One region of the Bradyrhizobium ontarionense genome, then DNA from elsewhere that is predicted to be linked to it. Evidence: predicted binding sites of a transcription regulator. Region 1 holds the regulator's gene; the other holds the start of a gene.
The links. The regulator PhoB, encoded in region 1, activates phosphate uptake and scavenging genes when phosphate is short. The targets are predictions, from matches to a motif close to TGTCATNNANCTGTCAT.
Positions count from the first base shown of each region.

Region 1 (7,612 bases):
CGGCGCTTTCGTCATTCATCAGCCCGGCGCCGGCGACGAGGCTCAACACGACCGTCGCAATGACGACGACGCTGGAATGACCGAGCGCGAAGTAAAGACCGGCAGCGCGCGGCGCGTCGCCGTCCTGCACGAGCTTTCTCACCACATTGTCGATCGCCGCAATGTGGTCGGCATCGACCGCATGGCGCAATCCGAGCAGCCAGGCCAGCATGGCGGTGCCGACAATGGCCGGACGGTCCGCATAGAGGGCGACCGCCCAGGCCCAGGCAAGGCCGTTGGCCGCCACCAGCCCCACAGCCAGGACCGCATTCCCCTGCGCCTGCCCCCGCCGCCGGAACAGCGCGGGCCGCGGGCCGTGGGGATGATCAATTGGAACAATCGTCATACGCTGGAGAGAGCAAGAGACGCGCCAGTTCGCCGTGGGCCCAGCCTCCAGGCCGAAAGCCGCGCGGAATCAAGGGGAGCAGGGCCTTCGATCGCGGATCGGCGTCCTCGATTGGCAAGCCGCTATCCGGTCACGCGCAGACAATGACCAGCCGCACGCCTTGATCACGCATCGTCAACGTGCAGATGCCCTCCTCTCCGCCACGATCTCACTCCGAACCGCCGCCTCGAACTGGCTCGCGGGTGCGGCGAACATCAATCGCGTCTCCTCGTGGAAGGCCGAGAAGATACCGACCACGGCCGGCTCGCCGCCGACCTCGGCCAGGATCGGCGAGCCCGAATAGCCGAAATTCGCCAGGCAATGGACGGTCAGCAGCCGGGCGTCCCTGGTCATGTCGGCGCGGCAGTTGCGCTGTCCGGTCGGCGAATAGCGCCGCTCCTGGCCGTAGCCGATCTCCGAGATCGTGCCTGCCTTGGTCGCTGCCGCGAGATCGTCGCGCGTGAGCGCCTTCACCGCCACCGGCCTCGACGGCAGATCGTCCTTCAGCACGATGAGCGCCCAGTCTGACGGCGAGCGATCGAGCGACCATTTGTCGTGCTGGGTCGGGACGAAGTCCGGGGCCACGATCAGGCGGTCTGCGACCGAGGACGCGGCTGGCGTGCCCCTGTTCATGCCGGCCAGGAAGCGGACGTTGCCGGGGCTGACCTGCGCGACCCCGTTGAACACGCAGTGTGCGGCGGTGAGCACGACGCGCGGAGCCACCAACGTGCCGGTGCACCAGCCGCCGGTGCTGTATTGCGCGACGGTGACCACGCCGATCGACGACGCCGGCCAGGATGTGGGATCGACGACCTCGCCGATGTGCCGATCGAGCCCGAGCAACTCTCCCGGCCTGGGGCTGGCGATGCCGGCGTCGGCCGATTCGAATTTCGGCTTCCAGTTGGCGATGATGGTCTCAGCCTGCCGCCGCTGCGCTTCGCTCAGCTTGACCCGCTGCACGTCGCGGCCGGCCGACCTCACCCCGTTGCGGCCGGCCATCACCAGCCAGGCGTAGCCCTGAACCGGATCCTGCTGCACCGATCGGCCGTCGAGCATCATCAGCCCGAGCATGTACTGCGACTGGGCGAAGCCCTGCGCAGCCGCGCGGGTGAACCAGCGTGCGGCCTCGCCGTAATCACAGGCAACGCCCTCACCATTGACGTAGGCGATGCCGAGATAATGCTGGGCGACGGCAAGCCCCTGATCCGCGGCCTTGCGATACCAGGCCAGCGCCTCGGCGGGGTTGCGCGGCTGGCCCCAGCCGAACGCGGACATGAAGCCGAGATCGAACTGCGCCCGCGCATCGCCCTTCCGCGCCAGCGGCGTGAGCCGACGCAGCGCCGCCGCATGCTCGCCGCTGCCGGCGGCGGCAACCGCTTCGTCGAGCTCGGCGGCCGAGGCGCCCACCACGGCGCCGAGCACCATGGCGAGACATATGATGATCGTCTTGATCAAGGGCGTCCGCTGGGACCGAAGACACTTCTGATGAGGCGCCCACCCAAAATGATCAAGACGGCATCGGCGTGGCGGAAAGCAGTCCGCCGCCTCCTTAATCAGGCCTGCTCGATCTTGGCAAAGCGATCGTCCAGGGCGTAGCCGGCCCCGCGCACGGTGCGGATCGGATCCTGCTCACGCCCGGGATTGAGCAGCTTGCGCAAGCGCCCGATGTGAACGTCCACGGTCCGCTCGTCGATGTAGATGTCGCGGCCCCAGACGCTGTCGAGCAGCTGCTCGCGGCTGAACACGCGGCCCGGATGCTCCAGGAAGAATTCGAGCAGCCGGTACTCGGTCGGGCCGAGATCGATCGGCCTGCCGGAGCGCGCCACGCGGCGCTTCTCGCGGTCGAGCTCGATGTCGCCATAGGTGAGCACGGTGGCGAGCCGCTCGGGGCTGGCGCGCCGCAGCAGACCCTTCACGCGGGCCAGCAGCTCGGGCACCGAGAACGGCTTGACGATGTAGTCGTCGGCGCCGGTCGCGAGCCCGCGCACGCGCTCACTCTCCTCGCCGCGCGCGGTCAGCATGATGATCGGCAGCTGCCTCGTCTCCGGCCGCGCCCGCAGCCGCCGGCACAGCTCGATGCCGGAGAGGCCCGGCAGCATCCAGTCGAGCACGACGAGATCCGGAATACGCTCCTTCAGCCGCGTGTCGGCCTCGTCGCCGCGCGCCACGGTCTCGACCTCGTAGCCCTCGGTCTCGAAATTGTAGCGCAGCAGCGTGGTCAGCGCTTCCTCATCTTCCACCACCAGAATGCGCGCAGCCATGTCTCAAGCGTCTCTCTCAGTTGCCGGGAATCGTGGTCGCAAAGCTCGTCATGTCGCCCTTGGGGCGCTTGTCCGTGATCTGCTGGCCCTCGATCATGTAGAACACCGTCTCCGCGATGTTGGTCGCGTGATCGCCGATCCGCTCGATGTTCTTGGCGCAGAACATCAGATGGATGCAGAACGAGATGTTGCGCGGATCCTCCATCATGTAGGTCAGGAGCTCGCGGAACAAGGACGTGCAGATGGCGTCGACTTCCTCGTCGCCCTTCCACACCGTCATCGCCGCCGGCAGATCATGCGCGGCATAGGCATCGAGCACGGTCTTGACCTGCGACTGCACGAGATCGGTCATGTGCTCGAGCCCGCGGATCAGCTTGAGCGGGTGGAAATCGCTCTCCAGCGCCGCGACACGCTTGCCGATGTTCTTGGCGAGGTCGCCGATGCGCTCCAGATCGGTCGCCACGCGCATCGCGCCGACGATCTCGCGCAGGTCGACCGCCATCGGCTGGCGCCGGGCGATCGTGAGCACGGCACGTTCCTCGATGACGCGCTGCAGCTTGTCGACCTCGGCATCGGTGGCGACCACCTTCTGCCCGAGCGCCACGTCGCGCCGCACCAGCGCATCGACGGAATCGACGATCAGCCGCTCGGCGAGGCCGCCCATTTCCGATACCAGCCGCGTCAGGTCCTGCAGATCGCTGTCGAACGCCTTGGCGGTATGTTCACTGGCCATGATGATCTCCTAGAGGCAATGATGCTGTCCGGCGTCAGCCGAACCGGCCGGTGATGTAGTCCTGGGTCCGCCGATCGCTCGGCGAGGTGAAGATCTTGCTGGTCTCATCGAACTCGATCAGCTCGCCGAGATACATGAAGGCGGTCTTGTCGGAGACGCGCGCCGCCTGCTGCATGTTGTGGGTGACGATCGCGATCGTGTAGTTATCGGACAGCTCCTGGATCAGCTCCTCGACCTTGGCAGTCGAGATCGGGTCGAGCGCCGAGCACGGCTCGTCGAACAGGATCACCTCCGGCCTGACGGCCACGGTGCGCGCGATGCATAGCCGCTGCTGCTGGCCGCCCGACAGCGACAGGCCGGACGCGTTCAGCTTGTCCTTGACCTCGTTCCACAGCGCGCCACCGCGCAGCGCCTTCTCGACGCGGTCGTCCATCTCCGACTTCGAGATCTTCTCGTAGAGGCGGATGCCGAAGGCAATGTTTTCGTAGATCGTCATCGGGAACGGCGTCGGCTTCTGGAACACCATGCCGACCCGGGCGCGCAGCAGGTTCAGATCGAGCTTGGGATCGAGGATGTTGGTGTTGTCGAGCATCAGCTGGCCGGTCGCGCGCTGGCCCGGATAGAGATCGTACATCCGGTTGAAGATGCGCAGCAGCGTGGACTTGCCGCAGCCGGACGGGCCGATGAAGGCGGTCACGCGGTTGGTGCCGAGCGACAGGTTGATGTTCTTCAGCGCCTGGTGCTCGCCATAATAGAAATTGAGATTGCGCGCGATCACCTTGGCCGGGGCGTCCGGCAGCGACTTGGAGGGAATGGCGGCCGTCGGGCTGCTCACGGATACGGACATATCGGTCATTTCGAGCTCCTCTCGGCGCCGAGAATGCGCGCGCCGATGTTCAGGGCCAGCACGGTCAAGGTGATCAGAAGGGCGCCGCTCCAGGCCAGCTGCTTCCAATAGGCATAGGGGCTCTGGACGAAATTGTTGATGGTCACCGGCAGGTTGGCCATGGTCTTGCTGAGGTTCAGGCTCCAGAACTGGTTCGACAGCGCGGTGAACAGCAAGGGCGCGGTCTCGCCGGCGACACGGGCGGTCGCAAGCAGGACGCCGGTGATGAGGCCGGAGCGCGCGGCCCGGTAGGCGATCCGCTTGATCACCAGCGAGCGCGGCAGACCAAGGGCGGAGGCCGCCTCACGCAACGGGTTGGGCACCAGCAGCAGCATGTCCTCGGTGGTGCGCAGCACGACCGGGATCACGATCACGGCGAGCGCGAGCGAGCCTGCGAGCGCCGAGAAGCCGCCCATCGGCACCACCACGGCACCGTAGACGAACAGGCCGATGATGATCGACGGCGCCGACAGCAGGATGTCGTTGATGAAGCGGATCACCGAGGTCAGCCGGTCGTTGCGGCCATACTCGGCGAGGTACGTTCCCGCGAACAGGCCGAGCGGCGCGCCGATGCCGACCCCGATCACGGTCATGATGATGGATCCGACGATCGCGTTGCGCAGGCCGCCTTCCGCGGAGCCGGGCGGCGGCGTGTCGGCGCTGAAGACCTGCAGGCTGAGACCGGCCAGGCCGTTGACGAACAGCGTGAACAGGATCAGGGCAAGCCAGGTCACGCCGAACAAGGCGGCGGCCATGCACAGGCCGCGGATCACGATGTCCCAGCGGCGCCGGCGCGCGTAGATCGGATTGACGGGATTGGCCTGCAAGTCGACCGCGGACATGTGCTATTTCCCCGCCTTGGTTTCGAGCCGCATCAGCATCAGACGCGCCGCCGCGAGCACGAAGAATGTCAGCACGAACAGCAGCAGGCCGAGCAGGATCAGGCTCGACTGGTGCAGTCCGTCGCTCTCCTGGAATTCCGAGGCGATCGCGGCCGAGATGGTCGTGCCCGGCGCAAAGATCGAGGACGAGATCCGGAACGAGTTGCCGATGATGAAGGTGACGGCCATGGTTTCGCCGAGCGCGCGGCCCAGCGCCAGCATGATGCCGCCGATGACGCCGACCCGCGTGTAGGGGATCACGACGCTGCGCACCACCTCCCAGGTGGTGCAGCCGACGCCATAGGCGGCCTCCTTGAGCACCGGCGGCACCGTCTTGAACACGTCGACCGAGATCGCGGTGATGAAGGGCAGCACCATGATGGCCAGGATCAGCGCGGCGTTGAACAGGCTGAGATAGGACGGCGGACCGGCGAAGATGTCCTGCAGCACCGGGATGCCGGCGCACAGATTGATCATGAACGGCTGGAACGTGTAGGCCAGGAACGGGCCCAGCACGAAGAAGCCCCACATGCCGTAAATGATCGAGGGAATGCCGGCGAGCAGTTCGATCGCGATGCCGATCGGACGGCGCAGCCATTGCGGGCACAGTTCAGTGAGGAAGATCGCGATGCCGAGACCGACCGGAATGGCGATCAGCATTGCGACGAAGGAGGTGACCAGCGTGCCGTAGATCGGTCCCAGCGCGCCGAGCACCGGCGGATCGGCCGAGGGCGCCCAGCGCCGCGTCCACAGAAACTCGAAGCCGAATTGCTTCATGGCCGGCCAGGCGCCGACGATCAGCGACAGGATGATGCCGCCGAGGATCAGCAGCACCGAGATCGCGCTGATCCGGGTGATCCAGTAGAAGGTGACGTCGCCGACCTTGAAGGCGTTGAGCGCCCGCGCGCGATCGTAGGGTCCGACGGCGTCCGCAATCTCGCTCGCGTCGCTCTGAACGGCCATGTCTGCCACGCCAGTCCCCTGTTTTTCTGTCACTTAAGGCGCGCCCTGAGGTGGCCCCTCCCCCTCCACGAGGGAGAGGAGCCGCGTTGTCGTCGAGCCCGACTTAGCTCTTGATGTCGGACGACCAGGTCTTCTCGATCAGCTTCACGACGCTGTCGGGCATCGGGATGTAATCGAGCTCCTCGGCCATCTTGTCACCCTTGGCGAACGCCCACTTGAAGAACTTGATGGCCTCGCCAGAGGCTGCCTTGTCGGTGGGCTCCTTGTGCATCAGGATGAAGGTCGCAGCCGTGATCGGCCAGGACTTGTCACCGGGCTGGTTGGCCAGGATGACGTAGTAGCCGGGGGCCTTGGCCCAGTCGGCATTCGCCGCAGCGGCCTGGAAGGCTTCGACGGTCGGCTGCACGGTCTTGCCGGCCTTGTTGACGAGACCGGTGTAGGTCAGCTTGTTCTGCTTGGCATAGGCATACTCGACATAGCCGATCGAGTTCTTGGTCTGGCCGATGTTGCCGGACACACCCTCATTGCCCTTGGCGCCGACACCGACCGGCCATTCGACGGCGGTGTTGGAACCAACCTTGCTCTTCCAGTCGGCGCTCACTTCCGAGAGGTAGTAGGTGAAGTTGAAGGTGGTGCCCGAACCGTCGGAGCGGCGAACCACCGCGATCGCGTCGGACGGCAGCTTGACGCTCGGGTTGAGCTTCTTGATCGCGGCGTCATCCCACTTGGTGATCTTGCCGAGATAGATGTTGGCGAGCGTCTCGCCGTCCAGCACCATCTCGCCCGGCTTCACGCCCTCGAGGTTGACGACCGGCACGATGCCGCCCATCACCTGCGGCCACTGCACGAGACCGTCCTTTTCCAGCTGCTCGGCCTTCAGCGGCGCGTCGGTCGCACCGAAGGTCACGGTCTTGGCCTGGATCTGCTTGATGCCGCCGCCGGAGCCGATCGACTGATAGTTCAGACCGTTGCCGGTCTCCTTCTTGTAGGCGTCAGCCCACTTGGAATAGATCGGGAACGGGAACGTCGCGCCCGCTCCGGTGATGTCGGCAGCGAAGGCCGACGTCGATGCGGCGACCAAGCCGGCAGCGACGATAGCTTTGACGAAATTCATAGCTGGTCTCCATGCTTGGGAAGCGAAGCGCCATATGCGCCCGATTGCGCTTCCCCGGCCGCTTTAAGGGGCCTCGATGCCGCTTTTATAAAGGTTCGATGACACTCGGATGACAGTAACAAGCCGTTGAAAACAATTGATTTTCCAGAAGAGACCCGAATTTTTACGGGCCAACCGACACGTTGCCGCGGGCCGCGGCGCCTCGCCCTTGTGCGAGCGTCGCTCACCCAGGAAAAGACCATCACCGCTGTCATCGCCCGCGAGGGGCGGGGCGAACCAGTATTCCACCTGCGGCAGTGATCAACCGCGACACCGCGGTGTACTGGATGCCCGCCTGCGCGGGCATGACG
Region 1 covers NZ_CP088156.1:3,466,180-3,473,791, forward strand. The annotation lists gene LQG66_RS15665 (HoxN/HupN/NixA family nickel/cobalt transporter) at 1-385, opposite strand, end outside; gene LQG66_RS15670 (trypsin-like serine protease) at 560-1,879, opposite strand; gene phoB (phosphate regulon transcriptional regulator PhoB) at 1,978-2,685, opposite strand; gene phoU (phosphate signaling complex protein PhoU) at 2,702-3,418, opposite strand; gene pstB (phosphate ABC transporter ATP-binding protein PstB) at 3,453-4,274, opposite strand; gene pstA (phosphate ABC transporter permease PstA) at 4,271-5,146, opposite strand; gene pstC (phosphate ABC transporter permease subunit PstC) at 5,150-6,148, opposite strand; gene pstS (phosphate ABC transporter substrate-binding protein PstS) at 6,252-7,262, opposite strand.

Region 2 (7,612 bases), 2.8 Mb from region 1:
CCTGGCCGTGCGGATCGAGGCCGGGAAAGGACGGCAGCAGCGAGGGATGAATGTTGAGCATCCGCCCATACCAGCGCTGCACGAACTCCGCCGTGAACAGCCGCATGAAACCGGCGAGGCAGATCAGCTCGATGCCGCGCGCATCGAGCGCCTGCTGCAGCTTCGCTTCGAAGCCGGCGCGGTCCTTGCCGAACGGCTTGCTCTCGATGATTTCGATCGGAACACCGCTCTCCTGCGCCTTCTGAAGGCCCGCAGCGTCGGCGCGGTTGGAAATGACGACTGCGATCTCGGCAGGGAAATCCGGCCCGCCCGCCGCACGGATCAGCGCGGCCATGTTGGACCCGCGACCGGAAATCAGGATGGCGACGCGGCGCTTCATCGGATCACCGTCGTCAGAGCGAGAGATCGAGCGCGCCGCTATAGACCACGCGCTGCTCGCCGCTCGCAGCGATGACCTCGCCGAGCAGCGCGACATGTTCGCCGCTCGCGGTAAGCACGTCGGTGACGACGTCGACAGCCTCGGCCTTCACGATCGCAATCATGCCGATCCCGCAATTGAAGGTGCGCAGCAGCTCGAGCTCGGCGATCCCGCCCTGCTCCGCCAGCCATTTGAACACCGGCAGCACCGGCAGGCGCGCAAGGTCGATCGACACACCCAGATGTTTCGGCAGCACGCGCGGAATGTTGTCAGTGAAGCCGCCGCCGGTAATGTGGGCGAGCCCCTTCACCGCGCCGGTCTCGCGGATCGCGCGCAGACATGATTTCACATAGAGCCGCGTCGGCGTCAGCAGCGCGCCGCCCAGCGTCATGACCGGCGCAAACGGCGCCGGCGCGTCGAAGCCCAGGCCCGACTGCGCGACGATCTTGCGAACCAGCGAATAGCCGTTGGAATGGACCCCCGACGAGGCGAGCCCGAGCACCGCGTCGCCCGCGGCAATGTCGGCCGACGGCAACAGCGTGCCGCGCTCGGCAGCCCCCACTGCGAAGCCGGCAAGATCGTAGTCCCCGTCCTTGTAGAGGCCGGGCATTTCCGCCGTCTCGCCGCCGATCAGCGCGCAGCCGGCTTCCCGGCAGCCTTCGGCGACGCCAGCGACGATCGATGCCGTCGCCTCGGGATCGAGCTTGCCGCAGGCGAAGTAGTCGAGGAAGAACAGCGGCTCGGCGCCCTGCACCACGAGATCGTTGACCGACATGGCGACCAGATCGATGCCGATGCCGGCATGCAGCCCGGTCTCGATCGCGATCTTGACCTTGGTGCCGACGCCGTCCGTCGCGGCAACCAGCACCGGATCCTTGAAGCCGGCGGCCTTGAGGTCGAACAGACCGCCGAAACCGCCGATCTCGGCATCCGCGCCCGCCCGGGCGGTCGCGCGCACCATGGGCTTGATCAGATCGACCAGACGATTACCGGCATCGATATCGACGCCCGAATCTGCATAAGTGAGCCCGTTCTTGCGCTCGGTCATGGTAAAAACCCCTAATCTGGCCGCTGGTTACGTCGGAATCCGGCGGCGCGCAATGGCTCGCAAGGGGCTCGTCCCCATACTATCTAAAGACCGTACCGGTCGCCCCGCTTCGGAATCGGGTTGTATTTTGATCGAGTTGTCGTCGGGACCTGCTGCGTGACCATTCCTCACACTCTCCCCAATCTGATTACGCTTGGTCGAATCCTGCTGGTTCCGATCGTCGTCTGGGCCATCGCGGCCGGCGAGATGGAGATCGCGTTCATGGTTTTCGTCGTCGCCGGCGTGAGCGATGCGGTCGACGGCTTCCTTGCCAAGCGCTTCAATCTGCGCTCCGAGCTCGGCGCGCTGCTCGATCCGCTCGCCGACAAGGCGCTGCTGGTGTCGATTTTCGTCACGCTCGGCATCTGGGGGGCGATCCCGCGCTGGATCGTGATCCTGGTGGTCTCGCGCGACATCATGATCGTCACCGCGGTGATCGTATCCTGGCTGTTCGACCGGCCGGTCGCGATGAAGCCATTGATGGTGTCCAAGCTCAACACGGTGGCGCAGGTGGGATTCGCAGCGCTCGTGCTCGCATCGCTCAGCTTCGGCTTCGAGCCGAAGCCCTACGACGTCGTGCTGATGGTGCTGGTGACGGTCTTTACCCTCGTGTCGGTCGGGCTTTATCTCATCGAGTGGGTGCGCCACATGAACACCATCGAAGTCCGATGAGCTGTCTGCAAGCCCTGCACCCAAGCCTGCACCCAAGCCTGCACCCGAGCCCTGCACCGACGACCTCATGGATGACACGATACGGAGCACGTCACACTTGGCCGGCCATATTCCCCCCCGTCAGTTGACCTTCGCGCTGCCGCATGCGGAGAGCCTGACGCGGGACAATTTCCTCGAAGGTCCGGGCAACGCGGCCGGCCTTGCCCTGGTCGACGCCTGGCCGGAATGGCCGGCGCGCACCATGTTCCTGGTCGGCCCCGACGGCTCCGGCAAGAGCCATCTCGCCGCGATCTGGGCCGAACAGGCCGGAGCCCGCTCGCTGTCGGCGCAGGCCCTCGATCTCGCGGCCGTGCCCGGCGCGCTGGCCACCGGGGCACTCGTGCTCGAGGACCTGACGCCGACCGATCTGGACGAACGCGCGCTGTTTCACCTGCTCAACCTGGCGCGCCAGGACGAGGCCTATGTTCTGATCACCGCGCGCCAGACGCCGACCGCCATGCCGATTGCGCTCAACGACCTCAGGTCGCGACTGCGCGCCGTCCCGGTTGTCACCCTGCTGCCGCCGGATGACCAGCTGTTCCGCGCCCTGATCGTCAAGCTGGCCGCCGATCGGCAGCTCGCAATCGACGAGGCGGTAGTGAACTACCTCGCCACGCGCATCGAGCGGTCGTATGCTGCGGCACGCCAGACCATTGCGCTGCTGGACAACGAATCCCTGCGGCTGGGACGGCCGATCACCCGCGCGCTCGCCGCCGAGCTGCTCCGCCCCGCGTAAGCCGCGGACGATCTTGACGATCCTCTGCCGCGGAACCTCAATGGTGCCGGGAACGTCATCCCTTGGTCATGCAGATTGGGCTACGGTCCGCGGCTGCGCCCTGATTTGATGCCGCTATCGGATATGGATCAATTTTCTCATGGACACCGAACAAGTTATTGAAACTCAAGAGAAAGACCAGACTTCGGCGGCCCCGCTCCAGATTGCCTCGAGCCCCGAGCGCTTCATCAATCGGGAACTGTCATGGCTGCATTTCAATCGCCGCGTGCTGGAAGAGTCGGTGAATCCGCGCCATCCGGCCCTGGAGCGCGTGCGCTTCCTGTCGATTTCCGCCAACAACCTTGATGAATTCTTCATGGTCCGCGTCGCCGGCATCCGCGCCCAGGTGCGCGAGGGCATCGCCGAGCGCAGCCCGGACGGGCTAACGCCGACCGAGCAGCTCAAGCTGATCAACGAGACCGTGTCACAGCTGGCGATCGACCAGCAGGCGATCTGGCGCGACCTGCGCAAGCTTCTCGCCGAGCTCGGGATCGTGCTGGTCGACGGCCAGGACGTCAGCAAGAGCGAGCGCGCCTGGATCGAGGACCACTTCCTCGCCAACATCTTCCCGCTGCTGACGCCGCTCGCGATCGACCCGGCTCACCCGTTCCCGTTCATCCCGAGCCTCGGCTTCACCGTTGCGCTGCAGTTGATGCGCACATCGGACGGCCGGCCGATGAACGCGCTGATCCGCATGCCCGGCAAGCTCGACCGCTTCATCCGCTTCCCCGGCTCCAAGGATGGCGTGATCCGCCTGATCACGCTGGAGCAGGCGACCGGGCTGTTCATCGGCCGCCTGTTCCCGGGCTACACCGTCAAGGGCCAGGGCGCCTTCCGCATCATCCGCGACAGCGAGATCGAGATCGAGGAAGAGGCCGAGGATCTGGTAAGGCTGTTCGAGACTGCGCTGAAGCGGCGCCGCCGCGGCTCGGTGATCCGGCTGGAGATCGAGGCCAACATGCCGGCAGAGCTGCGCGACTTCGTGCAGCACGCGCTGTCGACGACCGACGACGAGGTATTCCGCGTCGATGGCGTGCTGGCGATGAACGAGCTGTCTCAGCTGACGCGGGTGGACCGTCCCGACCTCGAATTCGCGCCCTATGTGCCGCGACATCCCGAGCGCGTCCGCGACCATGGCGGCGACATCTTCGCCGCGATCCGGCAGAAGGACCTGGTGGTCCATCACCCCTACGAGTCGTTCGACGTCGTCGTGCAGTTCCTGCAACAGGCGGCGCGCGACCCCGACGTGGTCGCGATCAAGCAGACGCTGTACCGCACCTCCAACAACTCGCCGATCGTACGCACGCTGGTGGAAGCCGCCGAAGCCGGCAAGTCGGTGACGGCGCTGGTCGAGCTGAAGGCGCGTTTCGACGAAGAGGCCAATATCCGTTGGGCACGCGATCTGGAACGCGCCGGCGTGCAGGTGGTCTACGGCTTCCTGGAGCTGAAGACGCATGCCAAGCTGTCGATGGTCGTGCGCCGCGAGGGCGGCGGCCTCACGACCTATGTCCACACAGGGACCGGCAATTATCACCCGGTGACGGCGCGCATCTACACCGACCTGTCCTACTTCACGTCGGATCCGGTGATCGGGCGCGACGTCACGCGCGTCTTCAACTACATCACCGGCTATGCCGAGCCGATCGACATCGAGAAGATGGCGGTGTCGCCGCTCACGCTTCGCAACCGCATGATCGAGCACATCCACGGCGAGACCAATTTCGCGCGGCAGGGCAAGCCGGCCGTGATCTGGATGAAGATGAACTCGCTGGTCGATCCCGACATCATTGACGCGCTGTACGAGGCCTCGCAGGCCGGCGTCTCGATCGACCTGATCGTGCGCGGCATCTGCTGCCTGCGCCCCGGGATTCCAGGGCTGTCAGACAACATCCGTGTCAAATCCGTCATCGGCCGCTTCCTCGAACATGGCCGGATCTACTGCTTTGGTATGGGTCAGGGCCTGCCGAGCGCCAAGGCCGCCGTCTACATCTCCTCGGCCGACATGATGCCGCGCAATCTCGACCGCCGCGTCGAGGTGCTATGCCCGCTGCAGAATCCGACCGTCCATCAGCAGGTCCTCGAGCAGATCATGGTGGCGAACCTCAAGGACACCGAGCAGAGCTGGCAATTGTTGCCGGACGGGTCGTCAACGCGTATGAAGGCCGCGAAGGGCGAGGAGCCGTTCAACCTGCACAATTACTTCATGACGAATCCGAGTCTGTCCGGCCGTGGAAAGTCGCTCAAGGAATCATCGCCACGCCGGCTCACCCGCCGGAATGAACGCCACCCGTCATAAGGGCAGCGTTCCTCGTACCATCCTTAATCGAGGAATACCGCGGTGAAACGGCCCGATACGAGGGCCGCGAGCGTTGGCGTCATCGACATCGGTTCGAACTCGGTCCGTCTCGTCGTCTACCAGGCGATGGAGCGCAGCCTCGTCACCGTGTTCAACGAGAAGGCGCTGTGCGGGCTCGGCCGCGAGGTCCAGACCACCGGTCTGCTCGCAGCCGACGCGGTCGACAAGGCGCTGACGGCGCTGAAGCGCTTCCGCGCGCTGTGCAAGGTCCAGAAGGTCGGCGAAGTCCATGCGATCGCGACAGCGGCCTGTCGCGACGCCTCGAACGGCCCCGACTTCATCGCCAAGGCCGAGAAGATCTGCGGCGCTTCGATCCAGATTCTGACAGGCCCGGAAGAGGCGCGCTACTCGGCGCTCGGGGTCATCTCCGGCATCCACAAGCCGGACGGCATCGTCGGTGACCTCGGCGGCGGCTCGCTCGAACTCATCGACGTCCGCGGCCACCAGGTCCGCAGCGGCGTGACCCTGCCGCTCGGCAGCCTGGCGCTGCAGGATCTCGCCGAAAAGTCGCTCAAGAAGGCGCAGCGGATCGCGAGCGAGGCGCTGACCGACCTGCCGCAGTTGCTCGCCGGCGAGAACCGAACCTTCTATGCGGTCGGCGGCACCTGGCGCGCGCTGGCCCGCATCCACATCATCCAGAGTGGCTATCCGCTCGGCGTCATGCATGGCTATGCGATCCCGGCCGCGGAAGCGCTCGCCTTCGTCCGCCGACTGCGCCGCCTCGTCGCCGCCGACATGCTGGCCGACATCGAGGCGATCGCCGAGGCGCGCCGCCCCCTGCTCGCCTATGCCGCGCTGGTGCTCGAACACGTCATCCGCATCGCCAGGCCAACGACCGTCGTGTTCTCGACCTTCGGCGTGCGCGAGGGCCTGCTCTACTCCAAGCTCCCGGACACCGAGCGCGCCAAGGACGGCCTGCTCTGCGCGGCCCAGGATCTGAACGAACTGCTGTCGCGCTCCGCGCAGCATGCCCGCGAGCTGATCGACTGGACCGACCGCCTGTTCCGGGTGGTGCATATCCGCGAGACCGAGGAGGAGCGACGGCTGCGGCACGCCGCCTGTCTGCTGTCGGACATCGGCTGGCGCATGCATCCGGATCATCGCGGCGAGCAGACCTACGGGATCGTGCTCAACGGCAATTTCGGTTCGATCAGCCATGAAGGCCGCATCTTCGTGGCGCTGTCGGTGTTCTTCCGCTACGAGGGCCTGCGCGACGAGACGGCGCCGCCGCCGCTGACGCAGCAGCTGAGCCAGGCCGCGATCGACCGTGCACGCGTCCTGGGCACGGCCTTTCGGGTCGCCCATCTGATCTCCGCGGCGCGGCCCGGCGTGCTGCCGGCCACCCATTTCCGCACCCAGGATCGCAAGCTGATGCTGATATTCGAGCATCAGATGGTCGACCTCGTCGCCGACCGCGTCGGCGGCCGCTTCAAGCAGCTGGCGCGGCTGGTCGGACGCTCCGGCTCGATCGTGCGAAGCTAGTCAGGACCGCGGAGCGCCGGCCGAAATCGCGATCATGCGCTGGGCGATGACGCCGTAGACCTTGCGCCAGGCCTGCTCCACATCAGCGGTCCAGTGCGGCCCAAGACCCTTGGCGAACAATCCTAAGACACTCAGCAATCCATCATGCGCCGACGAACGGTGTAATCCCGGCCGTCAGCCGCGGTCTTCCCGTCAATTCGGCAGGACCGCCGCTGCAGCCGGGTACTGGGCCAGCAAGGCCTCGCCGAGCACGTTCTGCTCGTCCTTCGGAATCGCGAACCGAACGCTGAAGCCGTCGAGCGTCGCCAGGGTCATGATGCGTTGCGTGGCGTCTGTCGACTGTTCGATGGTCCAGGATGCCAGCGGATAGGTATAGCGCAGCGCCTGATCGCCGTAGCGCGTGCGCAGCGCCATCTCGAGGAGACCCGGAAGCGTCATGACCAGCGCGCCGGCCTGGCTGACCGACAGGCTGAGCGCGGCCGGATTGCCTGCGGCATCCTCGAAACCGAGCGAGATCGTCTCGCCCTGCTCCACCACCTCGCAGCTCGTCAGCGCCTTGGCCCGCAGCTCCATCACGCGCTCCGCATCAATTCAGCGTTATTTCTGCCTGACTATATCGAAAAATCGCGCTCGGTCCACTTCGGCGCGCTCGATCAAACCGCCAGGTTCATCCACACCGCCTTGGGCTCGGTGAAGTTGTCCAGCGCCGCTGTCCCGTGCTCGCGGCCGAGGCCGGAGTCGCGGTCACCGCCCCAAGGCAACCGGACATCGGTGTAACCATAG
Region 2 covers NZ_CP088156.1:693,205-700,816, reverse strand. The annotation lists gene purN (phosphoribosylglycinamide formyltransferase) at 1-379, opposite strand, end outside; gene purM (phosphoribosylformylglycinamidine cyclo-ligase) at 393-1,466, opposite strand; gene LQG66_RS02945 (CDP-alcohol phosphatidyltransferase family protein) at 1,623-2,177, shown strand; gene LQG66_RS02940 (HdaA/DnaA family protein) at 2,275-2,952, shown strand; gene LQG66_RS02935 (RNA degradosome polyphosphate kinase) at 3,092-5,287, shown strand; gene ppx (exopolyphosphatase) at 5,330-6,829, shown strand; gene LQG66_RS02925 (globin family protein) at 6,830-6,967, opposite strand; gene LQG66_RS02920 (hypothetical protein) at 7,022-7,402, opposite strand; gene LQG66_RS02915 (aldehyde dehydrogenase family protein) at 7,483-7,612, opposite strand, start outside.
Region 2: LQG66_RS02935 (RNA degradosome polyphosphate kinase) is a predicted target of PhoB. The motif match lies at 3,006-3,022, and genes of this name have one in related genera.